One region of the Marinifilum sp. genome, then DNA from elsewhere that is predicted to be linked to it. Evidence: riboswitches for the same ligand, from Rfam matches in the RefSeq annotation. Region 1 holds a riboswitch; each other region holds the start of a gene.
The links. Region 1 has a riboswitch for cobalamin ahead of ACO05S_RS04070 (TonB-dependent receptor). Riboswitches for the same ligand answer to the same signal wherever they lie in the genome.
Positions count from the first base shown of each region.

Region 2: another riboswitch for cobalamin. It lies ahead of ACO05S_RS02030 (TonB-dependent receptor); the one in region 1 lies ahead of ACO05S_RS04070 (TonB-dependent receptor).
Region 3: another riboswitch for cobalamin. It lies ahead of ACO05S_RS02045 (ABC transporter substrate-binding protein); the one in region 1 lies ahead of ACO05S_RS04070 (TonB-dependent receptor).
Region 4: another riboswitch for cobalamin. It lies ahead of ACO05S_RS16435 (putative transporter); the one in region 1 lies ahead of ACO05S_RS04070 (TonB-dependent receptor).

Region 1 is NZ_OZ246019.1:1,056,727-1,060,947, reverse strand. It holds gene ACO05S_RS04070 (TonB-dependent receptor) at 1-2,022, opposite strand, end outside; cobalamin riboswitch at 2,118-2,335, opposite strand; gene ACO05S_RS04065 (RNA methyltransferase) at 2,501-2,971, shown strand; gene pcaF (3-oxoadipyl-CoA thiolase) at 2,976-4,181, opposite strand.
Region 2 is NZ_OZ246019.1:518,320-522,540, forward strand. It holds gene ACO05S_RS02025 (cadherin-like domain-containing protein) at 1-397, opposite strand, end outside; gene ACO05S_RS02030 (TonB-dependent receptor) at 409-2,277, opposite strand; cobalamin riboswitch at 2,372-2,579, opposite strand; gene ACO05S_RS02035 (ABC transporter ATP-binding protein) at 2,713-3,762, opposite strand; gene ACO05S_RS02040 (iron chelate uptake ABC transporter family permease subunit) at 3,755-4,221, opposite strand, start outside.
Region 3 is NZ_OZ246019.1:522,765-526,985, forward strand. It holds gene ACO05S_RS02040 (iron chelate uptake ABC transporter family permease subunit) at 1-362, opposite strand, end outside; gene ACO05S_RS02045 (ABC transporter substrate-binding protein) at 366-1,547, opposite strand; cobalamin riboswitch at 1,635-1,771, opposite strand; gene ACO05S_RS02050 (hypothetical protein) at 1,831-2,844, opposite strand; gene ACO05S_RS02055 (T9SS C-terminal target domain-containing protein) at 3,208-3,807, shown strand; gene ACO05S_RS02060 (hypothetical protein) at 4,013-4,221, shown strand, end outside.
Region 4 is NZ_OZ246019.1:4,234,931-4,239,151, forward strand. It holds gene ACO05S_RS16430 (acyl-CoA carboxylase subunit beta) at 1-762, opposite strand, end outside; gene ACO05S_RS16435 (putative transporter) at 809-2,476, opposite strand; cobalamin riboswitch at 2,908-3,094, opposite strand; cobalamin riboswitch at 3,325-3,546, shown strand; gene ACO05S_RS16440 (YitT family protein) at 3,895-4,221, shown strand, end outside.

The sequences.
Region 1 (4,221 bases):
ATAAACACCAGATAAGTTGATATTCAACTTCTTCTTCTTCCATCTCTCAGTCCATGAAAGTTTCCAGGTAGCACTGTGTTCCGAAATACCATTTAATCTAATGTCCTGTGTTAGATTTCTGGCATACACATAGCTGTAGCTTCCATTAAAAATGAGTTGCGAAAATATTGGGTAGCTAAAGTGCCAATCTGCACCAAAAGTTCTTGCATCATCAATATTGTAGCGCTTTTTGCTTTCTTCAATTCCTCTTCGCGAGTGATCGTAGGTTGTGGGAATAATTTTGTAATCGATTTTGTCGTATAGGCGATTCAGGTATACACTTAAGCCAGTTTTAAACTTATTTGCACTAAATTCACTGGATAAAGCTAAATAATGTGATTTTTGAGCTTTTAGATCCTCGTTTCCAAGGTACAATCGATACATGCCCATGCGATTACTTTCATAGTAATAGTATAATTCTCTTAGAGTAGGGCTCTTGTAACCATTTGAGTATGTAAACCTGTGAGTGAAATTAGCCTCTTTATACATCATGGTTAATTTGGGAGTTAGTGCAAAACCTGATTTATCATGATAAATACTTCTAATGCCCACAACCAAATCAAACTTTTTGCTAAGTTTCATCTCATCCTGAGTATACAATGAGTAAGTGTAGGAGTTTACATTAGGTGTGCTTAGTCGGTATTTGGCTTCGAGGTATTCGCCTTTAACTTCGCTTCCAAAAATCAATTTGTGCCTGTCGTTTAGCCCTAAAACCCCTTTACATTGTAAAATCACATTCACCTCATCCGAATTTTTGAATCGATCGCCCGGATAGTAGGTTTTCTTAATCACATCTGAATCCGTAATATAGGTTTCGTTGTATTTGTATGGATATTCGGTATAATACAAATAGTTATCTGCATCAATACTGAAACTTAGGTAATCATTCTTATTAAGTTTGTACTTGCCTCCAAGTGATACAGCCCTGTCGTTGTAGTAATAGTTGTGCATTTGCGCCCTGAATGGAAAGTACAGTGTTTTTTCGTACCAGGACAAATCCATATTTAAACTCAATTTTTGATTTACCTCGTACTCTAAAAGCTGGCTAATGGTATATGCTTTACTTTTGTTTACTGGTTTGTAGAAGGTATGAACCAAAAAAGGCAAATCATGATTAGATTCCCATTTGTTGTTATACTTCATTGAATTCAGCTGATATCCTGCCTTCTGTTTGTAATTAAAAGTGGTTTTCCCCGATAGTTTTCCTTTGCTAAAACCAAAGCTGTTTAGTTGTTTAAATTCTCCATAAGCACCCAGTCTGGAACTAGAGTTCACGCTTGTTTTGCCTTTTAATTTTTTGGTGATGATATTGATTACACCAGCAATGGCATCTGATCCATACAGTGTAGATGAGGCACCCTTAACAACTTCGATTTGCTCAATATCGTCTGAGTTAATTCGACTCAAATCGGTATAACCACCAACACCACCAGTAAGTCTTTTTCCGTTTACAAGAACTAGAACATAGTCTCTTCCCAAACCATTTATCTTGATATTAGAACCCATAGAGCTTCTGGTATAATCTATTGAGGAAGAAATGCCAGAAATGATCTCTTCAATATTTCTTCCCGAAAGATCTGTAATATCAGATTTGGTAATTATTTCGGTTTGTACAGGGGTATTATCAATTTTGTGATGAGTTCCCGTTCCTGTTACAACCACAGGTGCTATGCAAAATGATTTTGGTTGAAGTGCAATATTAAAGCTATAAGGATCAGTATCTAATGTGATCGTTTGACTGAATTTTTCGTAACCCAAAACCGAAACAGAAAGAATATATGATCCTTTTTTAAGTTCATCAAATCTATATAAACCGCCATTATTAGTAGTTGTGGTAACATTTAAACCATCCAAATAAAGGTAGGCAAAATCAATACCTTCATTGGTTTTGTTATTGTACACCTTGCCACTAAGGCTAATTTTTTGTGAGAATGCGGAAAAACATACTATCTGCATTAACATCATGCAAAAAAACTTATGCATAGTAAAAATTTACTAATGCATTCCTGGAACAAATGAGGTAAATGTATTCTGAAAATAAAACCAACCATCATTAACTTCTTTTCCCGGAAGCAATAATTAAACAATAACTGTTGGCAGGTTTCCTGACTTTCCCTATTCTTAACTCCTTCCCATCCCCAAATATCGGGACAGTGGATAATGACTGTTAAGAAAAAATTAATGCCTAAGCATTAATGGGATTTACAGTAGCGGGTACTGTTCCGGAATTACACCGGATTCCCTTTTAACCCAATTTGCTGATTGCAAATCGAGCACCAAAAGCGTTGCAAATGTATTATTTTTTATTGATAAGAAAAATAGAACTGGAGTCAATACTTGTGTTAAGGAGCATTTTTTTGTTGAAAGCGTGCTGAGACAAAATAGATGTTCGATTCTGTATTTCTCTCATGAACTATTCCCCGATAAACTTCTATATTTACTGCCGCAAATCAGAATACAAATGATAGATACATTAGAACAAGGATTTTTTGGTATTGGTATACAGAACGGAAAAACACCCGAGAACTTAGGTGTGTTGTGGCGTTCAGCCCAGAATATGGGCGCTAGCTTTATATTTACTGTTGGTAAACGCTATGCAAAGCAAGCCTGTGATACACATAAAGCAACGGGAGCTATGCCATATTTCCATTACGATAATTTCGATGATTTTTATGCTCATCTGCCTAAAGGAGCTGTTTTGGTGGGAGTGGAGCTTGATGATAAGGCTGTAGAATTGGAAGAATTCAAGCATCCACGTCGTTGTGTGTATCTTTTAGGAGCCGAAGACAATGGCTTAACCAAAACTGCAATCGAAAAATCGCATCACCTGGTAAAGTTTGATACTCGTTTAAGTATAAATGTATCTGCAGCAGGTAGCATCATCATGTACGATAGAAATCTAAAAACTAAGCTTGGCAAGACTTTATATTGATTTTCTAGACTTTTTCTAGTACAATAGCAATTCCCTGTCCAACTCCAATACACATGGTGCAAAGTGCATATTTAGCATCGGAGTTGATGAGCTGATAATAAGCCGATGTAGTGATGCGGGCTCCACTCATTCCAAGCGGATGACCTAAGGCAATAGCGCCTCCCAAAGGATTAATACGAGGATCATCATCAGCAAGACCCAGTTCACGAGTACAACCAAGCGATTGGGCAGCAAATGCTTCATTTAGTTCAATAATGTCCATATCATCAAGTTGGAGTCCCGTTAGTTTAAGCACTTTTTGTGTGGCGCTTACTGGTCCCATACCCATAATTCGAGGCAGAACACCAGCAGTGGCCATGCCCAATATCTTCACTTTAGGAGTTAGTTTGTACCTTTTTACAGCTTCTTCGGAAGCCAATAAAATTGCTGCAGCACCATCATTTACTCCCGAAGCATTTCCTGCTGTTATACTTCCATTTGGTCCTGAAATGGATTTTAAACTGGCCAGTTTCTCCAATGAGGAAAGTCGGGGATGCTCGTCGGTAGAGAAGAGGATTGGTTCGGCTTTTCGCTGTGGTATTTCAACTGGAACAATCTCGTGAGCCAAACTTCCATTTTCCTGAGCTATTTGAGCTTTCTCCTGACTCCATCGGGCAAATTTGTCTTGATCCTCACGACTGATATTAAAATCATCTGCAATATTTTGTGCCGTTTGAATCATTCCTTCGGTACCATACAATTGGTCAAGCTTTTTATTCACAAATCGCCAACCGATTGTTGTATCTTCCAGTTTTTGAGTACGACCAAAAGCTGTTTCGGCTTTTCCCATCACAAAAGGAGCTCTTGACATGCTTTCTACACCTCCGGCAATCATAACATGCGCTTCTCCTGCTTTTATGGCTCTTGCAGCACTTCCAATAGCATCCATTCCCGATCCGCACAAACGATTAATGGTGACTGCCGAAACTATTTCAGGAAAACCAGCCAAAAGAGTAGCCATACGAGCTACATTTCGGTTGTCTTCACCCGCCTGATTGGCACAGCCCATTAAAACATCATCAATGGCGTTCCAATCCATATCGGGATTTCTGTCCATTAAGGCTTTTAAAGGAATTGCTGCCAAATCATCGGTTCGAATCGAAGCTAATGATCCTGAATATTTTCCTACAGGTGTTCTTATGGCATCGCAGATATAAACATTTGTCATCATATGGTTGCTTTTGGAGCCTAGTGAATGTGAGTTCGACCTA
Region 2 (4,221 bases), 540 kb from region 1:
TACTAATATTAAAGATGCCAGTTAATACATTGTCACCATCAGTAACTGAGAAAGAAAATTCATCCGTTAAAGTTTGGCTTCCATTGTGTACATATACAATTTTTGATGCTGCCACATCAGCTTGAGTAAATTGATCAATAGCTGTTGTCACATCATTTACATTGGCAATAATACCATTTTCGGTTGCCACAGTTACTGTATAAACAATATCAATATCTTCAGTATCTGTATCAACTACATTTAATTCTGATGCAGTAATTGCAACAGTTGCACCATTCTCAATAACAACACCATTGTTTACCGACAGGCTTGGCATTTCATTATCATCATCCGAACAGGATACAAATAAAGAACTTGCAATTAACAAGCCTAAACTAAATTTTAAAAATTTTTTCATTTTTAATAGTATTAGAAAATTACATTCACCCCTAAATAAAATGCTCGACCTGGCATGGGGTAATACTTAACCAGCTCATAAGATTTATCTAAAATATTCTCGATTCTTCCAGTTATTTTAAACTTTGCAAAGTCGGTTTTAAATCGATATCCTCCATTCACATCAAGGAGAAAGTTTCCATCAACCTTCTGCTCTTGCCAATTTTTTGTATGCGACCGGAAGGTAGCTATAACTCCTGCATTCCAATTTTTGGAAATATAATCGCTCAAAACCTTTGTAATATGGTGTGGTCGATAAGCCAATGTTTGTTTATATTTACCACTGGCTTTATCGTTGTTATACGCATCATTATAAGCGTATTTTATGGATGTACGAAGCCTGTCATTCCCAATTCTTAGCATATGATTTATTTCCAGTTCCAAGCCTCTGCTTATCATTTGTCCGGTATTTAAAGGACTCCAGTACGATCCGGTTGGTTGCCACGAGATTGCATTCTTGTTCTTTGATTGATATAGTCCTAAATCTGCATTCAATTGACCGTATTTTGTTTCCAATGATAACAAAGCCAATCCAAACTCAGCATTCCACCCTTCTTCTGCTTTGATATTGATATTTCCGCCCGGCACCCAATATCTCTCGTTAAAAGTTGGTCTTCGAAAATGATTACTAGCCTTTGCCCTAACATCTAAAAAGTGAGGCACAATATGCCACAAAGAACTAAACGAATACATTTCCGGTGGATTAATCTCAGTATTCCATTCTTTTCCAAAAGTAAAAATGAAAGTTCCAAAATCCGGCGAATACTTTCCTGCAACAGTTACCCTTGATTCATTTTCCTCTTTCTCGTAATTATTCGTCTTTCCTTTTAACCAAGAATACTTAGCATTTACATCTACACTTAATTTTCGGGTTAAGTAGTAACGAATGTTAGCATCGTTCAACACCCTTTCGGATGAAATTTCAGATAAAAATCCGCTCGTATACTTTAAATAATCATACAGATAAGCCGATTTGGCTTCCATTCTAAACTTCCCAAGCAAGGTTTTCCATCCCAAGTAAATCTTTAGTGAAGAATCTCTTTGCTGCTGATTGCTTTTGGGTTCGCCAATTCCCATTGTACCGGCAATATTTTTTTTCTTGGCCTGATACCAGGCTCCCAAATCAATATAGTGCTTGTTCAGTTTAATATGCAGGTCGTGAATTGTACCGTAAACACGATTTTGGTTATTATTTAATCTCTCGGTTGGCGAACCAAAATCATATTTGTCCACATAAGAGAAATCATTTTCACCATATTGAAAAAATGCCTGGGCAGTATAGGATATCCACTTGTTTGAATATTTCCCATGAAGTTTTGTTCTGTAATTCGAAAAGCTACCTATTTCGTTCATTAAGCCAATGGACGATTGATCCTCCCATGTTGGAGTATTTGAAAGTTCAATGGCACCTCCTAATGTACCACTTCCATACAATGAAGCATTTGCCCCATAAACCACTCGGATGTTATTAAAACTACCAGCTCCTATAAGAGATAAATCTGCCGAACCTGTAGTAAGCGAATTAACGGGAATACCATTCCAATTTACTGATGTGTGGGTAGAAGAATTTCCTCGAATGGTAATCGTTGACAGACCACCTAGAGAACCATTTGAAGAGACATTTACCAAAGCCACTTTCTGTAATAAGCCCGCCAAATCTTTACCATCATAGCTTTGTAAAGCTATAGAGTCAACTTTAATCGTTTTCTCGGTTGATGAAAAATGATCTAATCTGGGTGCAACAATATCTATGGCATTAACATGTACCGTATCTATAACATTTGTTCGAGCCTGAACACCAAAACCCCAAAAAATCAACAAAAAAACTAAATTCCACTTCATCCTATAAATTGATAAAGAAGAAAATATTGGGATCACAACAGTTTGAAATACTAAAATCCTATCGCTTTCCAAACACCTTCTCCGAATGTTTTGAAAAATTGTATGCAAACTGGCAGGTCTTCTGGCTTGCTCGACTTTTTTTAACCTTCCCAACAGGCAGTTGCCTGTCAGTGGTATTGCAGTAAAAAAAGCTTATTTTCGAGCTTACAGCTACGGGAACAGCTCCGGATTTTAACCGGATTCCCTTTTCATCCCACTCCTTAAGCTAAAGGGTACTGGGAACCAATTGCGCTGCAAATGTATGAAAAAAAACAATTACGATCCGCAATTCCTAATTGTTTTCTTACACAATTTCTCAGGCTTCATATGTAGTTAAAAATGCGGACAATTTAGAATAAAAACCCATTACCAATCAGCACTTCGGTTTAAAAAAACTTATTCATTTTTTTCGAAATTCGACTTTATGAGCTCTAGTAATTTCTGAATGCTATTGCAAGTAAGAATGCTTCCATCCTGATGCACTTCCCACTCCATGGTTTCATCCAATAAGTTTACACAACAAGCTTCCACTTTTTCGCAGGTTACCTGATAACCTTCACGTGAGAGCGCACGTTGTGTCCAGAATCCCATCACATCATTACCTAAAACCTGGATGATCTGTTTTTTCTGGTAGTTCATGATAAAATTTCCTGTTTTCCTGTCGAAGTTAAAAGAATCATTATGAAATGTATCTTCGATACTACCATTTAAAACCAAATCCTCGGGAGCACCAACTTTTACAGGCATATTTCTTGCCATCAGCCAAATTAGGTCGGCAGCTTGCAATGCCAAATCCAATTCATGGGTCGATAGTAAAATTGCTTTGTTCGTTTCTCTGGCAAGACGATGAAGCAAACGCATTATTTCTACCCGGTTAGGCAGGTCGAGATGAGCAGTAGGTTCGTCAAGCATAATTAATGGTGTGTCCTGCGCCAGGGCCTTGGCAATCATTACTCGTTGCCGCTCACCATCACTCAATTGATTGATAAAATGATTGGCATAGTGAAGCAATCCTACTTGTTCAAGAGCCCATTTTATTTTCTGGTTATCTGCATCCGATAATTTGCCCATCCATGAAGTGTATGGATGTCTTCCCAAGGAAACCACATGGTAAACAGTTAAGTTACCAACATTTATACGCTCGGTAAGCACAATACTTAAGAGCTGTGCAATTTCTTTGAAATTTCGATCACGAATTGGAACTCCTTCTACTAAAGTTTTGCCTGCCAATGGTGCTTGTATACCGGCAATTGTTCGCATTAAGGTTGATTTTCCAGCTCCGTTTGGCCCAAGTAAACAAACCATTTCTCCTCTGCGTATGGTAAGGTTGATATCAGAAAGCAAACACAGCACATCCTTCTTTGACTGTTTGTAGCCAATGGATAAATCCTTTGTTACCAGAATATTTTGATTTTCATTCACCTCTTTCATATCTATTCTATCCACCAAAAGATGCTTTTACATTTCTACTTCTAACAATGACCCAAATTACAACTGGTCCTCCAAATAGTGCGGTTACCGAGTTAATTGGTAATGTACTCTGGTTGCCTGGTAATTGAGAAAAAATATCACATATTAACATGATGGCCGCTCCAATCAAAACTACTGCCGGCATTAAAACTTTATGACTTGCCGTTCGAAAAATGGAGCGTGCAATATGAGGAATCGCAACTCCAATAAAAGCAATTGGACCTGTAAATGCAGTTAAAGTACCAGCAATAAGCGCTGTACTTATAATTACGGCTATTCTTACCTTTCTTACTGATATTCCCACGCCGCGAGCATAATTCTCTCCTAGTAGTAAGGCATCCATTGGTTTTATCAGAAAAAAAGCCAAAATTAAGCCTGCAAACACAATTGGCCCCATTACTTTCATTTCTGTCCAACCTACTCCGGCCAACGATC
Region 3 (4,221 bases), 530 kb from region 1:
CCAAAAAAGGCAGGTACAATAGCCGAAGTCATTACCATAAGAGCAACTCCCAAACTTGCACCAGAGCTAATTCCCAATACAAAAGGTCCGGCTAATGGATTTCGAAACAAGGTTTGCATCATTAAACCCGTTACCGACAGTCCGGCACCAACAAAAATCGCTGTTAATGCTTTCGGTAATCTAAAGTTAATTACAATGTAGTTCCAGGAATTTTTAACATCTCCACCTGCTAAAATGGCAAATACTTTTTCGAAAGGAATATTCACCGAACCAAAAATCAAATCCAAAAGTAAAAGTCCAATGATAAGAAGGCACAATGCGCCAAATAATATCGATACAAGTTTCCCTTTTTGCGAAATCATATCTTACTTCAATTTTTGGAAAAAATGCAATTCGTAATTAGGCAACAATTCAGGATGTAAAATCTTTATCACATCCTTAAATACAATGTCAGGTTGCATCACTCCAGATTCATACCAATCATTTGCCCCACTCTCCTTCATCCTTTTGGTATAGCAATAAACTTGTTTGGTTTTAAAGGGTTTAAACAAGCTATATCTTTTATCCAAACCAGAAAGGTCTTCCATTGTTCTACATTGTCCCGGCCCAAACCATATATCTGCGTCATGTTGCTTGTCAAACACTGTCTCAAAACTTAAAGGCATACTACCTCTGCTACTGTCAGAAAACCAATAATAATCAGCTTTACCATCGCGTAACAATTGTGCCATGTACGATTGCCCACCCGGCATATACCAAGTTCCTTTAAAATTATAGCCAGACAATATGCTAGGTCCAGTTTCTGCATTCGTAACCAAAGCTTTTAAATCGTTGTAGTTTTTATCAATTTTCTCGAAATACTGATTGGCTTCGGCCTCCTTATTAAAAAAGGCAGCAATAAACTTTGCCCATTCGGCACGAGCCAAAGGGGAAGATTCCATCCATTCGATATTATAAGCAACAGGCAATCCAGCTTGCATTAATTTGGTTTCTTTTTCCGTAATCTTCATAAATCCAGCAACCATAACCAAATCAGGATCAAGTTCAACAATCTTTTCAAAATTCAGAGTCTCAGCATGACCAACAGCTTGAATTTTTCCTTCTTTCGATTTTTTATCGAGATCTTGATCATATATCCTATCAGGCAAAGAAACGGCAACAATTTTATCATCCACTTTCAGAAACTTTAAAATCCCAATTTGAGTACTTGATAAGGCTGCAATGCTTTTAACGGGAACTTCTACCAACAATCCGTCTGTAGGAATATTCGGTACCTCCTCTCCTCTGTTTTTTAAATAATATTTCTGAAAAATCTTACCAGGATTCCATGGATCCCAAACAATTATCTCCTTTAAATTATTCTCAAGAATCTTGATTTCGAATCCTTTTGCGTATTTCAGTTTTGTTTGCTGATAAAAGGACGTATCAACAGCACTGGGTTTCGAATTCTTTGAAGTTTGCTTTTTTTGCTCTCCCGATTGGCATGCAACAAAACCTAAAACAGTAAGGAGCAACAAGTTTAGGCCGATCTTTTTTAATAAGTTCATTTTTCCACAAGTTATTGTGGGGAAGGATAATCAGAAAATACAATTCTCAAAAATCATACTCTCGTTACTCAGTTCCCCGAAGTCACGAAATAAGTTATCAACCGGGCAGGTATTCCGACTTACCCTCTTTCAAGGAAGGATTACGGCTGCGGGGACAGCTTTGGATTCACACCAAATTCCCTTTTCATTCTAAATAGCTAGAAACCCAATTGCTGCAAAGCTATGCAATATTTTGAAACTTCATGAAGTTTTAGCATCACTTATAGAATTTGATTTTGTTTATCTACTTCAAACTGTTTTGCTGTACTTCTAATTTTTCTGTGAATTCATCCAAACTTTTTGTGATAAGTTCGTGAACCACTATCTCAGGTTGAATTTCTGTAATAATATCTTTTACCCGTTCGGTTTTAAAAGGCAAATGCTGATCGATTTGCAAAACATGATTACGAGCTGCCAAATATTTTTCGGGATGAGTTAATTTTTCCCAATTCTCAGGAAAACCATTTTGTATTTGTTGTAACTGATATTCTCCCGACAAACTACAATTCAAGTGTAAACTTTTAATTTTATCTTGCACACCTTTCGACAATCTTGATATTCTATCCAACACAAAATCGATTGCCTCATCCTCGCAACGCAGCGCAGGATTTGTATTCATTAAATGTCCTGTATCAAGTAGAATATTCCAATTACTGAACTCCAGCCTTGCTGCAAAATCATCTATCTCAGCAGGAAATAACAGATCCAAACCTGGCCACCACAAATTTTCAATTGCAATGCTAACAGGAGGCTCACCATGCTTAAACTCTTTTGCCGTTCTATTCAACATTTCGGCTAAGCAGGAGCAAACTTCAATGTTTCTATAAGTATAATCACGAGTAAAAGTATGATCCAATTCAATATGAGCAGCATGAATAACCGCATGTGATGGATGAAATAAGCTAGCATACTCCCACATTTCTTTTTGCGTTTGTACCATTTCTGCGGCATTTCTACCTCCACAATAGAATTTCAAGTATTCAGGCTTTACTTCAGGAAAATAACTTTTTACCGCTTTCTCTCCTTTTCGCCAAACATCTAACCATGTGAGCCAAAAAGGCAAATGAATTGATTTTACAATTTCTCGGGGAATTTCATCTGATGGGTGATCATATCCTATTAACAACTCCACTCCATCAAGCTTTCGTTGGTTAATGTATTCTTTTAATCCCTCCCATCTATTATCAAATCTTTCTATATCGGAAGGATGAACAGAAAAGTCGATTAAGTTTTGATAGCTCATATTTATATTTTGCATCAAAAATAGCTTTAATTGACTATTTCCATACCCGTATTTTCAATCAATTTTTATCTGTTCTTTATCAGATCAAGCAAAAAAATGACGTTTTGCCGCTTTTTGCCAAACTCCGTAAACGTTATCATAAATACCAAAAACGAAAAATACATGTTATTAATGACAAATTTCTTTATTAAACCAATGTAACGCAAACAATTTCGGGGCTTTCCGCAACCGTTGGAAGTTCTTTTTTTTGTTATTTTTCTACTTTTCGAAGATTTTATTTAGATTATTTCTCTTAATAATCCATAGATTTACAATGTCAGCATGAGAGAAAAAACAAGAGCTGATTTTATTAACATTTAATTATTAAATCTTATTACAATGAGAACAAAAAATGTAAATCTAAAAGGAATCGTATTAGGAGTAATACTATTCTTAGGCGCAAGTTCAAGCTTTGCCACTGGTAAAATTAAAATTAACACCTACTTGGATACCGATTTATCTATTGTATCCATCATCAATCCAACAGAGACTGAATTAAAGATGAGAATTTATGACAATGATGGGAACTTGTACTACTCAAAAAAAGTAAAAAGTACTACAACCGATCAAAAACTTTTTGATTTCTCGTATTTGGAAGATGGCCTTTACAAAATCGTATTAACAGGTGCAGAAAAAAGAATCGAAAAAGAGTTTAGTGTAGAAGGAAGTAAGCTAAAAGTAGAAAAAAACAATCCGCTAAATGAAAGAACTTTATTTAGGTCAGAAAAAAACAATCTATTTGTAAGTTTCCTTTCTTTCGAAAACAAAAAATTCAACCTGTCGATTACAGACGAATTTGGTAACGAAGTTTTTGATCAGTCATATACTTCCGCTCCAACTTTCTCAAAAAAGTTTAATGTTACAGCTCTACCTGAAGGAGAATATAAAGTACGTTTAATCTCGAATAATAAAGAATACAACTATGCCTTCAGAAAATAGTGAGCAAAGTGGTTCCAGTGACCAGATGATGCTTATAAATCAAAAATTTTTAATAAGTGTATCCCTTAAAAACTAGAGATACACTTTTTTTATTTATTTCAGAATCGAAAATTTACTTCCTGCCGATCTAATCATACTGCTTGATTTGCAAATCACACCTATAAAAGATATCTTCAAGCTCCCTTAATTTAAATAGATCAGAAAAATGAAAAAACTATTATTTGTAATCGCTATCTGCGGTTTCGTATTAAGCTCTTGCGGAAACAAAACCAAAACAGCTAATTCAGAGGACAAAGCTTGTTGTTGTAAAGAAAAAACTGAAACCACTGCGGATCTTAAAAAAGGATGTGCCAATGGATGTACTCACGGTGCAAAAACAGAGTGTTCTGCCGAAGCCAGTGCTGAGCACAAAGG
Region 4 (4,221 bases), 1.6 Mb from region 1:
AAGAGGAGGTAAATCTACATTGTTAGAAGGCAGATATTGTAAAAGTTTACGCACCCCCAATAGAGTATGCTCTTCGTCGTCGTAGATAAATTGTGCAACTCCACTTTTTGAGCCGTGGATATCGGCACCTCCCAATTCTTCAGAACTTGTTTCCTCATTAAGAACTTCTTTTACAACGTCTGGACCAGTAACAAACATGTATGCTGTATGTCTGCACATAAAAATAAAATCGGTAAGGGCAGGAGAGTACACAGCACCTCCTGCAGCAGGCCCTAGAATAACCGAAATTTGAGGAATTACCCCTGATGATTTCACATTGCGATGAAAAATTCCAGCATATCCTGCCAAACTGGCAACACCTTCTTGTATTCTGGCTCCACCCGAATCGATCAAACCAACAATAGGATGCCCCATACTAAGAGCCATATCCTGAACTTTCATGATTTTTTCAGCATGAACAGAACCTAGAGATCCACCCATAAAAGTAAAGTCTTGAGCAAAGGCAAATACTTTGCGTCCATTAATCTTTCCATGACCACAAATCACACCATCACCATAAATGTGTGTTGTTATGTCACCGGCAGGCTTTACGAATGCGTCAATTTCTTCAAAGCTATTTTCATCAAAAAGGATCTCAATTCGCTCACGTGCGGTAAGCTTGCCTTTTTTGTGTTGTTTTGCGAAGTATTCCCAATTGTATTGAGCTTCTAATTGCTCTTTGCGAGAGGTGTATTTTTTAAATTGTATTCTATTGTCTTTCATTATATTATTCTTTCAATTACCAGATAATTAATTTGAAAAGGATCAATTAGCTAAAAAGCAACACCAACACCTGAGCCAGCAATACCCTCAGGAACATCACCAATGGGTAAACCGTGGCATAGGCTGTAGATTGTGCCTGAACAGGTGCTATTGAATTGGCAAACTCCAAAGCAGGAGGATCAGTCATCGACCCTGAAAGCAAACCGCATATCGACAGGTAGTTGATTTTTAAAATTCTTGCAATGATTGCGAAAGTAATGAGTGGTACAAAAGTGATGATTACACCGTATAGCATCCAAATGTAACCTTCGTTCAGCAGTGTCTCAATAAAATGCTTGCCTGAAGAAAGCCCAACGCAGGCAAGGAAGAGAACAATACCCAATTCACGAATAAACAAGTTGGCACTGGGGGTCATGTAAAAGTCCATCTTGCCAATTCTTCCGGTATGACCCAGGATTAATGCAATTAATAAGGGGCCGCCAGCCAATCCCAATTTGGCTGGAGCGGGTAATCCTGGAATGTGAATAGGAATTAAACCAATTAAAACTCCTAACAATATTCCCATAAAAATAGGTAATATATTAGGGTGCGAAAGCTCTTTTACCGAGTTACCAAGTAACTTTGAAACTTGAGGGAGTGCAGATTTTTCACCTACAATTCTAACGGTATCACCAAATTCGATACTATCCTCTTCGGTAGGCATCAATTCAACACCATTGCGATAAATTCTGGTGATATTTACAGGAAAACGACGTGATATTCCAATCTGCTTGATACTTTGCCCTGCCAGCTTTTTATTGGTAATCATTACTTGTTTCATTCCAAGTCTACCACTAATTTCCTGTTCTTTTGTTTCATTAATCTTACCAAGGTTCAGCTCAATGTTCTTAAAGTTTACCTGGCTCGAAACACCATATAATTTGTCTCCTTGTTCTATGATTAAATCAGAATCAGCAGCCAAAAACTCACCCTTTCTCTGGATGCGCGAAAGAACAAAATCCTTATTGCAAGTATTGCTTAAAAATTCAATACTCTTACCAATAATATTTTGATTGGTAATTTCGATGTTAATGGCAATCAGCTTTCCATCCAATCCTGTTATCTCTTTTCTGTATTGTTCTTCTTCCTTTTTTACATTAATTCTATAGATTACTCTAAGAACGATCATGGTGATGATAATACCGAATATCCCGAAAGGGTAAGCTACGGCATAGGCCATCCCAACAGTTTGTGTGCTTGCGGCAGCTAAATCAGCATTATTTAATATATCGCCAATGGATTGCTGAGCTGCGCCCAATGCAGGGGTGTTGGTTACTGCTCCACACATTACTCCCGTAATTACCGAAATAGGCACATTAAAAATGAATTTTACTGCTACAGCGGTAAAAAAACCGGTAATAACAATGCCTGCTGCAAGCATGTTGATTTTTAATCCGTTCTTTTTTAAGGAGGGAAGTAAGCGAGGACCAACTTCAAGTCCAATGGAATATACAAAAAGAATTAAACCAAACTCTTTGATAAAGTGTAGGACGTGCGGATCAGTTTCAGCTCCCAGATGTCCGATTAGCAATCCCGAAAATAGGATTCCGGCAATGCCCAGTTTAATTTTTAAGATTTTGATTTTACCAAACAGAATACCAAGCACTGCTACAATACACATAATCATGATGGTTGAGGCAGTTCCAGGTTTAGCGAATAGTTCTAAAAAACTCATAAGCATGGATTTTAAAAGGATTTAGTGCGGCTTCCCTAATAAAAGCCTAATCTAATTACAGCTCATCAATTGTGACTGATACTTACCGATATGATGCTATAAAACCTTATCAGAACACAATTGAAATAATTGAACCACCTTGGGAAGCCGCACTTTATCGACATTGATTTCGAGGGCTAGTCAGGAATCAATACCAAATTTTATTACAAAGATTGTTTACAGAAGTAGTTGTGCAAAAAAGCAATTTGCACAGGAAAAAGTGATGTGTAAACTCCATTACGCGAGGAGTGTTATTTGTTGCTTGCATAGCTAAAACATTAATTGTTACAATTGAATGCTTGCAAACAGAAAAAAGACAGGTAATTCTCGAACAAAAGGAATAATGTTCTAAACGGAAGACCTGATTTTTTGCTTTGGTTCGCGAAAGCTTCAATCTTTACTCAAATAAGACAGGTCTCCTGGCTTTCCGGTTTATAAGGCCTTCCCATTCCTCACATTGGAACAGTGGCTTTGTTCTTACAAACTTTAGGTCGGAATCACAGTTGCGCGTCAGCTCATGATTTTCACATGATTCCCTTTTAAATCCCTTTACGGGATATCTTATTTTATTATCGAAGGCAAAGTTATCAAAAAACAAATCAAAAAAGCAAATTAAAATGGATACATGTCTTCAATTTAGAAAGTGCCACTTGCTTAAGCTATTGATTAAATATTTTTTACCATACGCTGTTCAGAAGAAATATTAGGGATTAAGGCTTTTTAGAATAGGTACTGTAGTTCTTCGAATTTGTGTTATACAACACTTTTATTTTGCGAGTGGCTGGGTTTATATGCAAAAAAAAATACAATACATTTGTCTCGATTTTGGTGATCAACTCATCCTTTCGGAAGATTGAATCAAAAGGGAATCCGGTGAAAATCCGGAACAGTACCCGCTACTGTAATTCTCAGTTTTGCCAGCTTGGTGAAACACAAATGCAATTCCGTCATGCCACTCTAATCTGTATGAGAAGGGGAAGGCTGTTGCAATTGAGGAAAGTCAGGAAACCTGCCAAATAATTACTAATTACATATTGCTTCCTGGATAGAAGTGCATGTAAGAAAAAGTTTGCTAAATAAAAGCACTTGAAGGATTTTAAGTGTGAGTTTTTTAATTAAAAAGTAATTGAATCATGCTTAAAAATAGCTGTTTCTTTATTTTTCTGTACCTACTTGTGAAAGTTCAATTTCCAAAGAGTATTCACTTATAATACTTTCTTAATTGCCAGGATATGATAGCAGTATTTATTCTGGTGCACCTTTTCCTAATCTATAGGCTGGTTAAACAACATTGGTTTTCAATACAATTCATTGCAAAACTGGTATTGCAATGCCTATATCTCACAATTATGTATTCAGAAATATAAAAGATTAAAGAAATGACTTTACTACAGAAAAACAAATTTTTATCCTATCAATGGATTTATCAATACACTTTAGTGATTGCAGGAACCTTTATAATGGCTGCAGGTTTTGTTTTCTTTATTGATCCTCATGGAATCGTACCAGGTGGTGTTTACGGTGTTGGAATCATTATTAATAATCTTACACAAGGCATGTTTCCCAATGGGCCATTTGCCATTAACGAATTAACGGATACTGGATTTTGGCACGAGTGTTTGAAATATGTGAATGAAATGTTTATAAAATATAAAGGTGGAATACCCATTGGTTTTACGGGTTTGCTGATAAACATACCACTTACC